Regions from separate parts of the Paenibacillus sp. FSL M7-0656 genome, predicted to be linked through region 2. Evidence: predicted binding sites of a transcription regulator. Region 2 holds the regulator's gene; each other region holds the start of a gene.
What was found. The regulator Rex, encoded in region 2, represses fermentation and respiration genes when NADH is low (regulators of the CRP and FNR family bind a similar motif). The targets are predictions, from matches to a motif close to TTGTGAAATATTTCACAA.
Positions count from the first base shown of each region.

Region 1 (3,201 bases), 680 kb from region 2:
GAATTACACATAAGATACAATAACGGAAGATGAATTAAACACCAAACAGCGGGGGACCTGTTATGGCAGTGAGAAGGAATGGAAAATCGAATAAAGGTTCCAAAAAAACAAATGCCGCAAACACCCTTCTCAATGGCAACCTTAAAGGAAGAAATCTGGAACTTATCGTTGCAGCATTACTGGTAAGTGGGAAGTTAAGAGTGGATGCGGTCACGTTGTTTCGAGAAGCTACACTGGTCGTTGAACTGGTCGGGCAGTATAAATCGCTACAAAATATTACACCATCGAATCAAGACAAACTGGTGCAATTCCTCGATGAGATCGGTGGTGATATGACGTTGAATGACGTTATACGGGCTTTCCAACAGAGAATCAATTCCTAAACGCCAAGAAATGAGGTTGAAGTGATGTCTGACTTTGACGGAAATGGGTTCGCTGAACTACTGATCATTGTCATTCTTGTTGTTTTATTTGTATTTGGTTCTTCCGATATTGACGACCTGACTGATTCTCCTTCTCAATCCTAAATTGGCTAGGTTATTACGATTTATTCATTATGAAATGCATACCTGTAAACGCCAGCCCACAATATGCGGGCTGGCGTTTTTGGATGGCTATAGAAATAGCGGTGAGAATGCAATCCAGGCCAAAATAAGAGTAAGCACAATGCAGACATTCTCTACAACGGCCCCACGCTTGGTCCCTGTACTCATCAGATTCACCCGTATGCGCCACTTGAGCGGTGGTAACGGACGAATACCCCGATTGGTTAGTGAATCGGCCAATAGATGCATCGCATATGCCGTGCCTCCCGCTACCCAGATCTCCGGACCCTGCTGCTGGGTCGTGCTGTACAACAAGCCCGCCCATATTGCGGTTCCGTACAGGGTATGTGTCAGTCCCCTATGAGTCAGTGTGGTACAGAGCATTAACAAACTGCCTGCAATCAAGTTCCACGGTGCGAACGCGTGACCATAAAAGACCAGCCCGAGTCCAATCGCAAACATCAACACTTTGCGAAGCGAACGCGAAGGCAGGAATGACACAAGCGCAATGAGGATCGCAAGCAATAGGTTCCATGGTTTGGCATGAACATAGAAGTACACAAATACAGCTGTGGGCAACAGAATCGTCTGTAACAACCTGATCAGACTGTTAGGCAAGGCTCTGGATACCAGCAGCGAATTTGGCTCATCAATGTCAGGCAATAACGAACCAATCAGAGCAACCGTAACTGCCGGCGCAGTCACCGGCATACCGGCCAACTGCAGAACAGAAAGCGACACGCCGGTCCCGATAATAAGGTGAGATCTTCCCATCATGATGCAAAAACGTCCTTTCGAAGAAATCGGGAACAATACGGCCCAGTTTCGATTTTACAACGAAAACAAAATAAGAACAATAGTTCGCATTTCTTATTTGTATGAAAATAAATATAACTTTCTGTGATGGGGCTCACATTATTATATTTATGACTCTTTTATCTTTATTAGTGAATTAAATCACATAAACTGTCGTCAACTACTTGTATAATTTCAAATATAAACCACTAAAATTTTGAGTAATGTACAGCGTCTATTCAAGGAGGCATACACACATGAACGGAAAAAAAGAGAACCTCATTATCATTGGTAACGGTATGGCAGGAATCAGTACCGTTGAGCAAATTTTAAAATTAACTACGCGATTTGATATTACCGTTTTTGGCACAGAGCCCTATCCTAACTACAACCGCATTATGTTGTCTTATGTACTGGAAGGAAGCAAAACACTGGACGATATCGTACTGAACGACCTTCACTGGTATGAAGATTACGGCATTACATTGCACACAGGCACAACGGTTACACGAATCGATGCCGAGACACACGAAGTTGTGACTGAAGATGGAACTCGCGTTCCTTATGACAAAATCATCATTGCGACTGGCTCCAACTCCTTCATTCTCCCTGTGCCAGGACATGACAAAGAGGGTGTTGTCGGTTTCCGTGATATCGCCGATTGTAATGTCATGCTGGAAGCTGCTAAGCAGTATAAACGAGCGGCCGTTATCGGGGGCGGACTGCTAGGCCTTGAAGCTGCCAAAGGATTGGTACAACTTGGCATGGAAGTTACTGTAGTGCATCTGATGGAAGATCTGATGGAGCGTCAGCTTGATCCACAAGCTTCAGCCATGTTGAAGGCAGAACTCGAACGTCAGGGTATCCGGTTCAAGATGGGTGCGCAGACTTCCGAACTACTGGGCGGCGAACGCGTTGAAGGGATACGTTTTGCAGATGATACGGTTCTGAATGTTGATTTTGTGGTCATGGCTGTAGGCATTAAACCCAATACGGCTGTAGCCCGTGAAAGCGGTATGGAAGTGAACCGGGGTATTGTCGTGAATGACTATATGCAGACTTCACTTGAGAATGTGTACTCGGTCGGGGAATGTACAGAGCACCGCGGGGTATGTTACGGCCTCGTTGCCCCATTGTTTGAGCAAGGTATGATTCTGGCGAAACATATATGCGGTGTGGAGACCGCTCCTTATGAAGGTTCAGTTGTATCCACGAAATTGAAAATTTCGGGTGTAGATGTCTTTTCAACTGGTGAATTCATCGACAGCCCAGAGCACACCGTCATTTCGCACAAAGATGACTGGAAACGGACTTACAAAAAAATTCTGCTTCGTGATAATAAAATTGTCGGCGCTGTTCTCTTCGGTGACATTACGGATTCTGCCGAATTGCAGAAACTGATTAAAAATCAACCCGAAATGACCGAAGAATTGTATGGTTCACTCATGGGTACAGGCTGCGGCGGTCATAAGAAAGCAACCTCTGTTGAAACGATGCCCGAAGACGAGATCGTCTGTGGATGTAACGGGGTAACCAAAGGAACCATTGTTGATGTCATTACAAACCAGGGCCTTACCACTGTAGATGAAATCAAAGCCTGTACCGGTGCAACACGCTCTTGCGGTGGGTGTAAACCGGTTGTGGAACAGATTCTGCAATATGTACTTGGAGACAGTTTCAGTACTGGAGCAAAACAGGGCATCTGCGGATGTACTTCCATGGGTCGGGATGAGATTGTAGCTGAGATTCGTGCAAAAGGATTACAAACAACCAAAGAGGTCATGAATGTACTGGGTTGGAGTCAGCCAGAAGGTTGTTCCAAATGTCGTCCGGCGATCAACTACTACCTTGGCATGATTGC
Region 1 is NZ_JBBOOT010000001.1:6,309,962-6,313,162, reverse strand. Features, by position in the region: gene MHI01_RS27630 (hypothetical protein) at 63-383, shown strand; gene MHI01_RS27625 (metal-dependent hydrolase) at 615-1,322, opposite strand; gene nirB (nitrite reductase large subunit NirB) at 1,598-3,201, shown strand, end outside.
Region 1: the regulator Rex is predicted to act here: its motif matches at 1,491-1,508, upstream of nirB (nitrite reductase large subunit NirB).

Region 2 (3,201 bases):
TAATCACCAATCACTCCAAATTATTTACGGATGTGAAAGCCGCGCATCAGCTGCTGCCAGCCTATGAGAGTCTTGTGATCGATGAGGCACATCATCTGGAGGATGTCGCTGGTAAACATCTTGGAATGCATATGAAATATTTCACCTTGGTTCATACACTGACCCGCCTATTTAAAGACAGTCGTAATGGTCAGCTACCTATGCTTCGTTCGCAGTTTTCCGGGCATGAAAATTCGGTGCAATGGGGCTCCATGGTGGATCAGATGTTCCCGCTCGCTCTTGAAGTTAAGGAGCTGTGGGATCGTATGAGCGATGCCTTGTTTGGTCTCTTGCCTGAACGAAGTGATGCTTCACCGGGAGAGACGGGGCAATTTTCACTGCGTCTGAAAGCATCTCAGAAACCTGCAAAATGGCAGGAGTTGCAGGATCTGGAGAACCAGATCTATGTGACTCTGGGCGATTTGGTTCGCAAAGGGGACAAATTGCTGCTTGAAGTGAAAGAGGATCAGGATGATTATCAATCGGATAGTCTGATCACGGACATTACAGGATTGCTGAAAGATCTGACCACATTGAAGGAGAATCTACGTTTCTTCATGCGTATGGATGACGCCAAAACGGTGTACTGGATGGAAGCCAGCGGTCAGTTCCGCAGTAAATCTCTTCAGCTGTATGCCGTACCTGTAGATGTCAGTGCCCAACTTAAGGATTTATTTTTTGACAAAAAGAAAAGTGTTGTGCTTACATCGGCTACGCTCTCGGTAGATAAGTCATTCCAGTTCATGATTGAGCAGCTTGGCTTACAGGAAGCCTCTGAGAATAATCGGCTGTTAACGTCGATGCTGCCATCACCTTTCAACTATCGCGATCAGGCACTTCTGGTGATTCCGCGTGATTTCCCGAGTGTGAAGGGAAGTGTGGGTGATGCGCACTTTGTTAATATGCTGGTGCAATCACTTGCAGAGACGGCAATTGCTACGCGTGGACGCATGATGGTTCTGTTTACTTCATACAAGATGTTGCGACAGGTCTATGATCCGCTGAAGGAGGCACTGTCTGGCAACGACATCTCGTTGCTTGGGCAAGGCGTTGACAGTGGAAGTCGTTCCAAATTGACTCGCAGGTTTCAAGATGCCAAAGCAACGGTACTTCTGGGCACAAGCAGCTTTTGGGAGGGTGTAGATATCCCGGGAGAGGCGCTAACCTGTCTCGCTATTGTGCGATTGCCTTTCCAGCCACCGAATCATCCGTTGGTGGAAGCCAAGAGTGAGCTGCTTCAGGAACAGAAGAAAAATCCGTTCATGAAACTGTCCGTGCCGCAAGCGGTCATTCGTTTCAAGCAGGGATTTGGCCGGTTGGTGCGTACAGCGAAGGACAGAGGAATTGTCATTGTTTATGATACACGGGTGATTGAAGCGTACTACGGTAAATTCTTTTTATATTCATTACCTGGTCCCAAAATGGAGCATATGCTCACGGAGCAGATGGTTCCACGAATTACCGAGTGGTTGGAAAAACCTGCTAATGAACAAAAATAATGGTCGTTTTGTTCGTTATATCATTGCATGACACTATCGTTTGGCGTTAAACTTTATTAGATATTTCCGTATCCGATTAAAGCAGTTGCACGTAAGAACTTATAACCTAAATTACAAGGAGCATTCCGTATAAAATGTCACGTTTATCTTTGAGTTTTATACAGAATGCTCATCTTTTCATCTATTATTTTATCGTGGCCTTGGTAAGGGGGAGCAAGAATGAAATCGGATAAAATTTCGGAAGCGGTGGTACGACGTCTGCCTGTATACTTGCGTTATTTGAACGAGTTGCATCAGCGTGAGGTGGCTACTGTTTCTTCTCAAGAGCTTGGACAGAGGCTGGATCTGAATCCGGCCCAAATTCGTAAAGACCTGGCTTACTTCGGTGATTTTGGTCGTAAAGGGATCGGGTATGATGTATCCTATCTGATCGAAAAAATTCGTCACATTCTCAAAATCGATCAGCAAATTAATGTGGCTCTGGTAGGCGCGGGTAATCTCGGACAGGCCTTGTCCAACTATAACGCGTATCTGAAAGACAACATGAAAATTGTTGCTGTATTTGATGCATACGGACCGAAGATTGGTAGTCAAATCAACAGTTTGACGGTAAAACCAATGGATGAATTGACGGAAGCCGTTAAAACGGAAAACATTCGCATCGGAATTATCACGGTTCCGGATACGGAAGCCCAAAATGTAGCCGATCAGCTTATTGAATCAGGAATTGAAGCGATCCTTAATTTTGCACCAACCATTCTAAAAACACCGCCGCATATCCGCATTCACCATGCTGACTTCACAACGGATCTGCTTAGTTTGGCCTATTACTTGGAGACTGGAAAGGACGACGAGGAAGATGACAACAAATAGATGGGTAATTCACAACGGCAAATTTGCCGTTAATGAAGGCGGCACAACATGGAACGTGGTCCACGGATACATGGTTGTTGAGAATGACAAGATTGTGCATATTGGTGAGACATTGCCGGATGAAGACAAAAATTGTACCAAAGTGGATGGAAAAGGACTGTTCTTCCTGCCGGGTCTGATCAATACGCATGGTCATGCAGCGATGTCGTTGCTCAGAGGGCACGGAGACGATCTTGCATTGCAAGTATGGTTGCAGGAAAAAATGTGGCCGATGGAAGCGAAAATGACTTCAGAAGACGTATATTGGGGAACTTCGCTATCGGTGCTTGAAATGTTGAAAGGCGGAACTACAGCTTTCCTGGACATGTACGATCACATGGATCAAGTTGCCAAAGTTGTGGAGCAATCCGGCGTTAGAGCAGCACTGGCACGTGGTGTAATCGGGCTGTGCTCGGAAGAAGAACAATTGCGGAAGCTGGAGGAGTCGGCTGCGTTTGCGCGTGAGTGGAATGGACAGGCAGATGGTCGCATTACAACCGTAATCTCGCCACATGCACCATATACATGCCCTCCTGACTACATAGAGAAGCTTGTGCAGGTCGCGAACGACCTAAACCTTCCCCTTCATACACATATGTCGGAAACGCTTCGTGAAGTCGAGCAGAACGTGGCTGATTATGGACTGCGTCCTGTGGCACATCTGGAGAAACTGGGCTTTTTCTCTCGTCCATCCCTGGTTGCACATGCGGTGCATCTGAATGACGAAGAGATTGAGATTCTGGCCCGTCAT
Region 2 is NZ_JBBOOT010000001.1:6,987,007-6,990,207, forward strand. Features, by position in the region: gene dinG (ATP-dependent DNA helicase DinG) at 1-1,538, shown strand, start outside; gene MHI01_RS30700 (redox-sensing transcriptional repressor Rex) at 1,758-2,411, shown strand; gene MHI01_RS30705 (amidohydrolase) at 2,398-3,201, shown strand, end outside.

Region 3 (3,201 bases), 6.2 Mb from region 2:
TTGGCACAAGCATGATGGTGGCCGTCGGAATGGCGATTGTCAGAATGAACGTGACTGAAAAACAAGCCTCCGCCTTGTCCACCTTGGCTATATTCCTTTCTGGAGCGGCTGCAATTGGACCTTTTATTGGTGGAGTATTGATTCATTGGTGGGACTGGCACAGCATATTCTTCGTTAATATTCCGTTTGTCTTGGTGAGTTTTTGGTTCGCCTGGAAAACAATCCCGAAGGACGAGCAATCTCCGTCTATCTCTGGTCACATGTCCATTCGGCAATGGCTTGCGTTAATTGACGCACCAGGTATCCTGATGTTTACGGTAGCTTTGGTGACTCTGCTCATCGGTTTACTTTCAGTAAATTCCACAGGAGATATTTCAACATGGCATTTGCTGACAGGGGGGATCGGGTTAATCGCACTCGTCATGTTCTTCCGACATGAATTAAAAGCAGCCACGCCTTTTATCCCTCTGCGAACGTTTGCCTCATATCCGGAGATGACTTGGGTGAATGTGCAATACATGTTGGTGAACATCCTGTTTTACGCACTTTTTTTTGGAGTTCCTACGTATTTGAAGCAGGTACGTCATCTCAACGAAGTTCATACAGGAATGAGCATGCTAGCTTTGGGGTTATGTTCGGTCATTATTGCTCCGATCGCAGGGCGCTGGATTGACAGATCAGGATCACGGCCAGCTCTGATCGTATCCGCTTCTTTAATGACATTTGGATCTATATTGATCGTTGTTATGAATGAAACTTCTCCAATCTTCATAATCATTGTTGCCTTAGCTTTATTTGGCATAAGTAACGGCCTAAACGCGGTCGGTATGCAAGCAGCACTGTTTAAAAGCACACCGAAAGAAATGATTGGAGTCGCATCGGGTATTTTTAATACATCACGCTATCTGGGGACCATTTTATCGTCGTTATTGATTGGAATTGTTATGGGGGATACATTCAATGTGACAGGATTTCAGATGCTTGGAATCATCCTTACGGTATTAGCTGCATCACTGATCATGATGAGCATACGTCGCGAGGCAGGTGCGGTGAGTCCGGAGAAAGTAAAATAGAGAATCTTCCGTGCAATAACACGTTTACACCCAATGAATCAATAGCTCCATTGGGTGTATTTTTTGATTTTCACCAAGTTGTCAGAAAGAGTTGATCCTTTCTTGAACGTTTAGGGTAGAAGCCGTGTCTTTGATTGAATTAGGTAAAAATAAAGATATAATAATTTTGATTAATAGGCTTGGTTAGTACATTAAGTGCATCAATATCAGATTTTAATAGGCATCCAATGATTGTTATTATCGGGGGCCTACAGGAGTAAACGCATTATAGGTGTGGCAAGATATCGTCATACCTAACTTTGTGAAATTTTTCGCAATTCTGCATTGAGCTTGGCCAAATCTGATATTGAATGTTTCTAAATTGAACAGAGTTTGAAAGGAGGCAACACAAAGAATGGCTATTGATACGGTTTTATGGAGCAGGCTAGTGACTGGTTTGACGCTCGGGTTCCACGTGATTTTTGCAACGCTTGGTGTCGGCGTACCTTTGATGATTGCTATTGCAGAGTTCATCGGCATTCGGAAGAAGGATCACCATTACATACTTATGGCAAAGAGGTGGTCCAGAGGGTTTGTCATTTCTGTCGCGGTTGGTGTCGTGACAGGCACAGCGATCTCACTACAGTTGGCCTTGGTATGGCCGAATTTTATGAAACTTGCCGGGAATGTCATTGCACTGCCACTATTTATGGAAGTATTTGCATTCTTTTTTGAAGCAATATTCCTGGGCATTTATCTGTACACGTGGGATCGGTTCAAAAATCCGTATATCCACTGGTTGCTGACTATTCCGATTGTCGCCGGGGCAGGCATGTCTGCTGTTTTTATTACAACAGTGAACGGATTCATGAACCAGCCTGAAGGTTTTGTCATGGAAGCAGGTCAATTCATGGCAGTGAACCCCGTGCAAGCGATGCTGAATACAGCGACGTTCTCCAAAGTGTTCCATGTATTAAGCTCGGCTTATCTGACAGGAGCTGCTCTGTTAGCAGGAATAGCAGCCTTTGCGATGCTGAGAAAAGGAGTGTCAGCCTACCACAAAAAAGGCTTGAATCTCATGATGGCCGTTGTGCTGGTATTCAGTTTGTTAAATTCTTTAGCTGGAGATGTGTCTGCCAAGTTTTTGGCTGAGCATCAGCCGGAGAAGCTCGCAGCTGCCGAGTGGCATTTCGAGACGGAAAGCGGCGCGGATTTGATTTTTTTGGGATGGCTGAATGCAGAACATGAAATTATAGGCGCTCTTCATTTGCCGAAACTGCTCAGTTTCCTTGCCTTTGGAGACTTTAACGCCGAGGTAACCGGGCTGAACGAATTTCCACCAGATGAACACCCGCCCTTACTTGTGCATTATTTGTTTGATCTAATGGCTGGTATTGGATTCGCTCTGCTTGCTATATCAAGTCTGTACTTTCTGTTTGTATTCTGGAAGAAACGTAATCAGTTTAACAAGTGGATGCTTCGTATGGTTGCACTGAGTGCACCGCTTGCTTTTCTGGCCGTTGAGATGGGTTGGTTCTATGCAGAGATCGGGCGGCAACCATGGATCATCCGAGGTTATATGCGGGTAGAAGAGGCCGCTACTTCTTCACCGAGTGTGAGAATTTTATTTTTCGTCTTCTTGCTTCTCTACATCCTGCTAGGCGTTATGTGTGTCGTCGTACTGAGACGGTTGTTCAATAACAATCCTGCTGAACTCGAGATGGAGAAATGGTTGAAGGAGAAGCATGATCAATCAGCCGAGAAAGGGGGCCAGGCATAATGAGTTATGAATTAATTGGTATTTCGGTACTCTGGCTGTTCTTGTACGGCTATCTTATTGTAGCTTCCATTGATTTTGGAGCAGGTTTCTTCGCCTTTTATGCACGCCTGACAAAGCAGGATCACCTGATTAATCGTCTGATCTCCCGTTATCTATCACCGGTCTGGGAGATCACCAATGTATTTTTTGTCTTTTTCTATATTGGCATCGTTGGATTCTTTCCGGATACTGCTTACTATTATGGCTCCGCGCTGCTTGTTCCAGGAAGTATTGCCGTCATTCTACTTGCCATTCGTGGGTCGTTCTATGCTTTCGAAAATTATGGTTCCAAAAAAAGTATCGTGTATTTGTTCTTATATGGAGCTACGG
Region 3 is NZ_JBBOOT010000001.1:804,615-807,815, reverse strand. Features, by position in the region: gene MHI01_RS03435 (MFS transporter) at 1-1,073, shown strand, start outside; gene MHI01_RS03430 (cytochrome ubiquinol oxidase subunit I) at 1,468-2,832, shown strand; gene MHI01_RS03425 (cytochrome d ubiquinol oxidase subunit II) at 2,832-3,201, shown strand, end outside.
Region 3: the regulator Rex is predicted to act here: its motif matches at 1,373-1,390, upstream of MHI01_RS03430 (cytochrome ubiquinol oxidase subunit I).

Region 4 (3,201 bases), 7.0 Mb from region 2:
AACCAGCCTTCGGGTCCTCTGAGTTCATCACCAAGCCAGCCTGTCAGCGAGAGCAGGGAGAATGCGTGATACATTACAAATCCAAAGATGCCCGTGATGATAAAAAGAAACGGCAACCTGGACATGGTCTTTGCCTCCTTACCCTTTTTCAATTCTCAATTTGGCCGTACCATCGGCTTGATCCTCAACCGTGAAGGGGCAACCGAGATTATTTAACTCTTCAATCAAGAAGACTGGCACACGGTCATTGTGAATCAGTACGACTTCCCCAGGTTTGCAACGCTCCAGTGCGGCAAGGGTTCGCATCATGGGTTGTGGCGGTTCCAATCCGCGATTGTCCAGTATAACGGTGGGCGCCTGTAGGGATTCAAAGTTTTCAATCGCAACAGCTTGCTCCTCTGGATGGCCTTTGCATGAAGCTGATTCTTCGTCTGAACAGGGCTCAGAAACGACTTCCGATCCAGATAAAACCATTGCAGATAATGCTTTGTCACCGGTTTTATTTTTTTTGTGCACAAACGTGGTAACCCAGTGATCTGAACCTTTTCGTTCCGATGTGCTGGAGTATCCTTTCATCTTGAGAATACCGAGCAGGGGCGTTGGTTTGAATGGAGCGTGTAGTACAAATACATCTTCATGCTGAAGGCCTTTGACCGTGTCCATGATCAGCTGAAACGGCTCCAGCTTTTTACTCAGATGAGGACGCACATCCAATTCAACAATATGGACATCAGATGGAGACATGTGCGTTCACATCCGATCCTGCACTAGCTACATCCGCCTGCTGTACCAACTGTAGAGAAGGTTCATACAGGGCGGCCATTCCACCGTACAGCGCATAGAAGAATGACTCCGGCGCATCGAGGGAGAAGGACAGATAGGCTTTGGGGTCCATCCCGAGTACACGCTCAAAAAGTCTTGCACTGTCATAGGCGTAAAAACAGAAATGAGTATATTCGAACACAGGCATTTTTTCGTAAATGGTAATAATCTCTTGCGCATACTCGGCCTGCTCACGCTGTGCTATCTGCACCATGGTTGTGGCATCTTCCAACCTCAGCGTGATGCGAAGTGTAGTATCGTCAATGATTTCAACGTGGGCCATAGCGGTTCAGCTCCAATCTATAATTTGCTGATTTTGACTTGGAAGGTTGTAGGACCCTGCTCAATATACTCCCAGTTGAAGCCATCAGGATGTGTGGACTGGAATTGGAATCGAAGTGGCTTAGGATCGTGATCGTTAATGAGCAGCATGGATTCCTGTGGTTGCAACTGATCAAACGTTTCAAAAATAACTTTATGTTTCAAATGCGGTGGATACTCCGTAGCATTAATGGTTGCTGCGTATGTGTTCAAGTGTCATTCCTCCAAATAGGGATAGTGTGGTGTTGCAATTTGATTATAGAAAACGTGAGGAGGTGGCTGTGTGAGCCTGCTCACACTTTTTCTTTTGCCATAATTTTGCCTTATTTAGACCAGAATCCTGTTTGGTAAAGGATTACAGAGCATATATAAATGTGCAACTGTGCGCTATGTTTCACTTCTTGTGATATTTTGCACAGTTCGCCGAGCGAGACATCCTTATATTTAGCGTCAAGATGACAAGCGATGAGAGGAAGAAAGTTCCCTCCTTCAGCCGATGTTAAGACAGCACCCTAGAGAAGGGAGGTACGTGTATGGAATCAAAATTAATGGACCCGTTTGGAAGAGTGCATGATTATTTGAGAATTTCGGTTACGGATCGTTGTAATCTCCGCTGTGTGTATTGCATGCCGGAGGAAGGAATGCAGTTTGAACCGACAGAACGCATCCTGTCCTATGAAGAAATCACGTCCATCGTTAATGCGCTTGCTCCACTGGGCATTCGGAAATTGCGTTTGACCGGAGGAGAGCCTCTTGTTCGTAAGGGGCTGGATCAACTGATTGCGATGTTATCCGCTATTCCGGGAATTGAGGACATCGCATTGACAACCAATGGCATCTATTTGGCAGCTTATGCGGATATGCTGAAGGCTGCGGGACTAACTAGGGTGAACATAAGCCTGGATTCTTTGAAGCCAGAACGATTTGCAAGCATTACTCGAGGCGGCAAGGTGCAACGTGTGCTGGAAGGCATTAAGGCCAGCCAAAAGGCCGGATTTCATCCGATCAAGCTGAACGTGGTGCTGATGAAAGGCGTGAACGACGATGAGGTGGAAGATTTTCTGCTGATGACTCGGGATGAACCAATTCATATTCGGTTTATTGAGTACATGCCTATTGGTGAAAGTGGAGAAGGATGGAGATCAGGATATATGCCCCTCGAACATGTACTGGAAACATGTGGAGCGCGATGGGATTACGAAAGATGTGGAGAGATATACGGGAATGGACCTGCGGACAGTTATCGCATAGTGGGGGCTGCTGGAACCTTTGGTCTGATTCACCCGGTGAGTAGCCATTTCTGCGGGAATTGCAATCGGCTGAGACTGACGGCAGACGGTAATATCAAACCTTGTCTCTACTGGTCGGATGAATTCAATGTTCGTCCACTCGTAGGTGATGACAAGGCGGTGCAGGATTTATTTTACAAGGCGCTCGGAGCCAAACCCGAAACACATGACATGTTAAAAGACTTAAACGGGCAACAGATCGACGGCAAGCCAACGTTGCGACATATGTCGCAAATCGGAGGTTAGCAACAGTAGTTCAGGATTCAATTTGCGTCAACAGGTCATATATGTGGGAGGACAACAATGAGTAACAAAAGCATGCCCTGGATGGGCAAACTCAAATATTTTGCCAAACGTGAAAAAAGTGCGGAGGGCTGGAGTGAAATGTCCCCGGTCAACCGGGATTGGGAAGATGTCTACCGCCGCCGCTGGCAGCATGACAAAGTGGTGCGTTCCACACACGGAGTCAATTGTACAGGATCATGCAGCTGGCAGATCTATGTGAAAGACGGCATTGTCACTTGGGAAACGCAGGCTACCGACTATCCTTCAACCGGACCGGATATGCCGGAATTTGAACCCCGTGGATGTCCACGCGGAGCGAGTTTTTCATGGTATCTGTACAGCCCGCTACGTGTCAAACATCCTTACGTACGTGGTGCATTACTGGACATGTGGCGTGATGCGCTTCAGACGCATGGTGACCCGGTTCAAGCATGGTCCAGCATTGCGGATGATCCGGCCAAAGTGAAAAGATACAAATCGGTCC
Region 4 is NZ_JBBOOT010000001.1:36,014-39,214, forward strand. Features, by position in the region: gene MHI01_RS00155 (hypothetical protein) at 1-125, opposite strand, end outside; gene MHI01_RS00160 (DUF2249 domain-containing protein) at 139-744, opposite strand; gene MHI01_RS00165 (hypothetical protein) at 731-1,105, opposite strand; gene MHI01_RS00170 (DUF2249 domain-containing protein) at 1,123-1,356, opposite strand; gene moaA (GTP 3',8-cyclase MoaA) at 1,677-2,678, shown strand; gene MHI01_RS00180 (nitrate reductase subunit alpha) at 2,736-3,201, shown strand, end outside.
Region 4: the regulator Rex is predicted to act here: its motif matches at 1,545-1,562, upstream of MHI01_RS00170 (DUF2249 domain-containing protein).